2 regions of the Microbacterium sp. MMO-10 genome follow, and region 2 is predicted to be linked to the other one. Evidence: riboswitches for the same ligand, from Rfam matches in the RefSeq annotation. Region 2 holds a riboswitch; the other holds the start of a gene.

Region 1 (2,377 bases), 410 kb from region 2:
GACGCTCAACGTGTTCGTGAACTCGATGCGGATGCCGGACGTCCCGATGCTGCCCGAGGCGATCCGCGGCAAGAGCTTCCTGACCGTCCAGGCGCTGTCCGCCGACGGCGCGGCCGACGCGCTGCTCGACGGCGTCCGTCGTTCAGGCGCCGTGCAGCGGGAGACCACAGGCCCGACCTCGCTCGCCGCCCTCGCCGCGGCCTCGGGGGAGCCGACCGAGCCGACCGCGGGCCGGGGCGCCTCCGTCGCGCTCGATCGCCTGGACGACGCGACGATCGAGGCCCTGGCGGAGTTCCGTCAGGCGCCCGAGCAGGCGCCGATCGTCGGGATCGACCTGAGGATGCTGGGCGGAGCGCTCGACGCACCGCGACGATCCGGGTTCGCCTCGCTCGCCTCCGCCTCGTGGCTCCTGCACGCGCTCGTGCCGGACTTCCCCGGGGCGCCGACCGGGCCCGGCGATGCGAGCATCGTGGGGCTGGTCGACCTGCTCGCGCCGGCCGTCGCCGATCGGACGGTGCCGACGTTCCTCACGCCGGGGCAGACGCTCGAGCGGTGCGCCACGGAGTCCGACCTCGATCGGCTCCGGGCGGTGCGGGCGAGCGCCGACCCCGACGCCGTCCTGCACGAGGGACGCCTGCCGCGCTGAGATCCGCCCTCGGCGACGGCGGGCGTGCCTGAGCCAGGCCTCGTGAGTCGGTCAGCCGATCGCGGCGAGGCTCTGCACGGTGGCCGACACGGCCTCGGCGAGCTCCCGGCCCTTCACGGAGAAGTGCCAGCGGAAGTAGTCCTGGTGCTCGTCGTGCTCGTGGAAGTGATGCGGGGTGAGCACCGCGGAGAACACCGGGACGTCGGTGCTGAGCTGCACGCGCATGAGCGCGTCGACGACGGATCCGGCGACGAAGTCGTGCCGGTAGATGCCGCCGTCCACGACGAGGGCGCTCGTGGCGATGGCGTCGTAGCGACCGGTGCGGGCGAGGCGCTGCGCGTGCAGCGGGATCTCGAACGCCCCGGGAACGCGGAACACGTCGACCTGGTCGATGCCGAGCTCGGCGAGGCGCTCGATGAAGGCGGAAACGGCCTGTTCGACGATCTCGGCGTGCCACTGCGCGGCGACGATGGCGATTCTGGGCATGGTGGACTGCTCCTTCTGTCCTCTCTCATCCGGACTGTGACCGTCGGCTCCGGAATCGCACCGGATCGGCGGTCCCCACCATGGGGACCGTTCGCGGGCTCGCGCGGACCATGCCGCGACACCGCCGGTGGGGACTCTCACCCCGCCCTGAGGACAGGACGACGCTATCACCGCGGTGAGGGCGCGCCGACCACGGCGACGGGCGGGGCGGTCAGTGTGAAGCCGTTCCCGTTCCGGCCAGGCGGTACGCGGTCTCCGGACGTCCCGGCGCCCCGTAGCGCGGGGCGCGGATCGCGATCTGCTGGGCGACGAGGTGCTCCAGGTAGCGTCGCGCGGTGACCCGCGAGACGCCCACGAGGGGTGCGGCCTCCGCCGCCGAGAGGTCGCCGTGGGCGCGCAGCACGGCGGTCACCGTCTGCAGCGTCTCGACCGCGAGTCCCTTCGGGAGGGCGATCGTCCCGGTCGTCGGCCCGCCGATCAGGGCATCGATCTCCTCCTGGCTGGCGGCTCCGGCGAGGGCGATCGCGCGCTCGTGCCGGTCGCGGTACTGCAGCAGGCGTTCGCGGAAGACGGCGAACGGGAACGGCTTGAGCAGATACTGGGCGACGCCGAGCGCCGACATCCGCCGCACAGCCTCGACATCGCGGACACTCGTCACCGCGATCACGTCGATCGCGCTCCCGGCTCCGCGGATGCGCCGCAGGACGTCGATGCCGGATCCGTCCGGCATCGTGAGGTCCAGCAGCACCAGGTCGATCCGCTCCGCCTCCGTGGTCAGCGCGCTGAGCGCGGCGCGGACGCCGGTGCACTCGCCGACGACCTCGAAGCCGTCGAGCCGTGCGAGGTACGCCGCGTGCAGCTCGAGCGTGAGCGGATCGTCGTCGACGAGCAGGACGCCGATCATCCGGATCTCCTCTCCGACGGCGCACCCGGCAGCGTGACACGGAACGCGGTCGGGTCTGCGGACAGCTCGACCCTCCCGCCGGCGGCGGTCACGATGTCGCGGACGAGGGCCAGTCCGACGCCGCGCCCCGTGCGGTCGCTCGGCTTGGTGGAGTAGCCGTGCTCGAAGATGCGCTCCCGGTCGTCCGCGGGGACTCCGGGGCCCCCGTCCGCGACGGTGATCGCGACGGCGCCGCCGTCCGCCGCCGTCACGTCCACCCGCACCCAGCGGTCGGCGCCCGTCCCAGCCTGACGCGCGGCGTCGAGGGCGTTGTCGATGAGGTTGCCGACCACGGCGACGGC
Region 2 (2,377 bases):
GCCGATCTCCTCGATGATTCCGGTGAACATCAGGCAGCTCCTTCGTTCCGGGAGATGTACTCGTCTGCGGGGAGGGTCGACCCGGCCGTGTCCTCCGCGGCACCGGCCGGACGGGCGACCGCCAGCAGATCCGCCCCGAGCGGCAGCCACCGGTCGACGATCAGGCGCCGGGCCTCATCGATCGTGGTCACGCCGATGTCGCCGAGTGCGAGCTTCGGACCGCCGAGCAGCACAGGGGCCACATACGCCAGGACCTCGTCGGCGAGGCCGGCCGCGAGGAAAGCGCTGGCGAGCGTGGGGCCGCCCTCGATGAACACGCGCTGGATCCCGCGATCCCGGAGGTCCGCGAGGACGCCGTCGAGGTCGTGGCCGGGGTAGAAGAGCGGCGCCTGCGGATGCCGTCGCACGGCGGCGTCCGACGGGGTCTCCCGTGCGCCGATCACCACGGGAACCGGCTGGTGGGGATGCAGTGCGGCGCCGTCGCGCGCGGTGAGAGCGGGGTCGTCCGCGAGCACCGTCCCCGTGCCGACCACGATCGCGTCCGCAGCGGCACGACGGCGGTGCACGTCGGCCCGCGCCTCGGGACCGGTGATCCACTGACTCGATCCGTCTGCGGCGGCGGCGCGGCCGTCCAGGCTCTGCGCCCACTTCACGGTGATGTGCGGTCGGCCCAGCCGCTGCACCGTCAGCCAGTCGTCGATCAGGGCGTGCGCGGACGCGGCCTGCTCGCCGGCCACGACGTCGATCCCCGCGGCGCGCATCCGCTCCGCGCCTCCGCCGGAGACCGCCCCAGGGTCGTCCAGTGCGTAGAGCACGCGCGCCACGCCGGCGTCGATGAGCGCCTGCGCGCAGGGGCCGGTGCGCCCGGTGTGGTTGCACGGCTCGAGCGTGACCACGGCGGTCGCGCCGCGCAACTGGTCCGGGGTGAGCTTCGAGAGCGCGTCGACCTCGGCGTGCGGGGTTCCCGCGCCGCGGTGCCAGCCCTCGGCGAGCACGTCGCCTGCGGGGGAGAGGATGACGGCGCCGACCTGGGGGTTCAGCCCCCGGGGCCCGCGGCGGGCGATCTCGAGCGCATGGGTCATCGCCGCCCGCTCCGCCGCTGTCGCCGTCATGTCGCCTTCTTCGTCCTGGTCCAGATGCCGGGGGCGGGCGCACGACGATCGTGCGTGCTGCCTCTCATCCGGACTCGCAAGCCTTCGCTCGCATCACCGTCGGTCCCGGAATTCCACCGGATCGGCCTCGGATCCGTATCGGATCCTCGGTTCGCGGACTGTCACCGCCGGTTCGGATTCTCACCGACCCCGGAGCACGTTGTGTTGCTCTCAGCTTAGTCAACGCGCGGATGCCGGTTTCATTCCGATGGATGCGTCTGTGACTGCTCATGTCGGGCCGAGGTCACTTGAGCAGCCGGGACAGCCGGCGGTCGGCCAGCACCTTGCCGCCGGTCTGACACGTCGGGCAGTACTCCAGGGAGCGGTCGGCGAAGAACACGCTGCGCACGGTGTCGCCGCAGACCGGGCAGGGCTCGCCGCGGCGGGCGTGCACCTGCATGCCGCGCCGCTTCGCGTCCTTCAGGTCGGCGGGGGGCTTGCCGCTCGCGGCCGCCACCGCTTCGCGCAAGGTGGTCTGCATCGCGTCGTACAGCCGGGTCACGTCGTCCTCGTCGAGTCCGCCGGCGGGTGCGTAGGGCGACATCCGGGCCGCGTGCAGGATCTCGTCCGAGTAGGCGTTGCCGATCCCGCCGATGACGGCCTGGTCGCGCAGCAGCCCCTTGATCTGCGTGCGCCGGCCCGTGAGCAGCGCCGCGAACGCCCCCCGGGTGAACGCGGGGTCGAGGGGATCGGGTCCGAGCCGCGCGATTCCCGGCACGTCGTCGGGATCGCGGACGACGTACACCGCCAGCGACTTCTTGGTGCCGGCCTCGGTGAGGTCGAATCCGCTGCCGTCGTCGAACGCGATCCGCAGGGCGATCGGCGACTTGCCCGGCCGGATCAGCGTCGTGGGAAGCGCGTCGTACCAGCGCAGCCATCCGGCCTTCGCGAGGTGGAACACGAGGTGCAGGCGCGGCTCGGCTTCGCTCCGCAGCGTCAGATCCAGGAACTTCCCGCGCCTCGTCGCGCCGCGGATCGTGGATCCGGGCAGCGCGGTGACCGGCGGGTCATAGGTCTTGAGCGCCGAGATGGCCGATACCGACGCGCGCGTGATCGTCAGGCCGACCGCGCGCTCGCCGAGGAAGTCGACCAGCCCCTGCACCTCAGGCATCTCCGGCATGGGTTCATCCTGCCACCCGTGCCCGACATCGGGACAGGGCCGCCGGACTCGGGCCGCCGGGCTCGGGCCGCCGGACTCGCGCCGCCGCCGAGGCGCGCGCGGGCCG

The links. Region 2 has a riboswitch for FMN ahead of ribD (bifunctional diaminohydroxyphosphoribosylaminopyrimidine deaminase/5-amino-6-(5-phosphoribosylamino)uracil reductase RibD). Riboswitches for the same ligand answer to the same signal wherever they lie in the genome.
Region 1: another riboswitch for FMN. It lies ahead of WFJ17_RS06360 (6,7-dimethyl-8-ribityllumazine synthase); the one in region 2 lies ahead of ribD (bifunctional diaminohydroxyphosphoribosylaminopyrimidine deaminase/5-amino-6-(5-phosphoribosylamino)uracil reductase RibD).

What each region holds. Positions count from the first base shown of each region.
Region 1 is NZ_JBBCSV010000002.1:419,765-422,141, forward strand. Features, by position in the region: gene WFJ17_RS06355 (FAD-binding oxidoreductase) at 1-646, shown strand, start outside; partial or broken gene WFJ17_RS06360 (6,7-dimethyl-8-ribityllumazine synthase) at 698-1,138, opposite strand; FMN riboswitch at 1,146-1,291, opposite strand; gene WFJ17_RS06365 (response regulator) at 1,344-2,036, opposite strand; gene WFJ17_RS06370 (sensor histidine kinase) at 2,033-2,377, opposite strand, start outside.
Region 2 is NZ_JBBCSV010000002.1:10,267-12,643, forward strand. Features, by position in the region: gene WFJ17_RS04585 (riboflavin synthase) at 1-30, opposite strand, end outside; gene ribD (bifunctional diaminohydroxyphosphoribosylaminopyrimidine deaminase/5-amino-6-(5-phosphoribosylamino)uracil reductase RibD) at 30-1,112, opposite strand; FMN riboswitch at 1,164-1,313, opposite strand; gene WFJ17_RS04595 (Fpg/Nei family DNA glycosylase) at 1,396-2,271, opposite strand.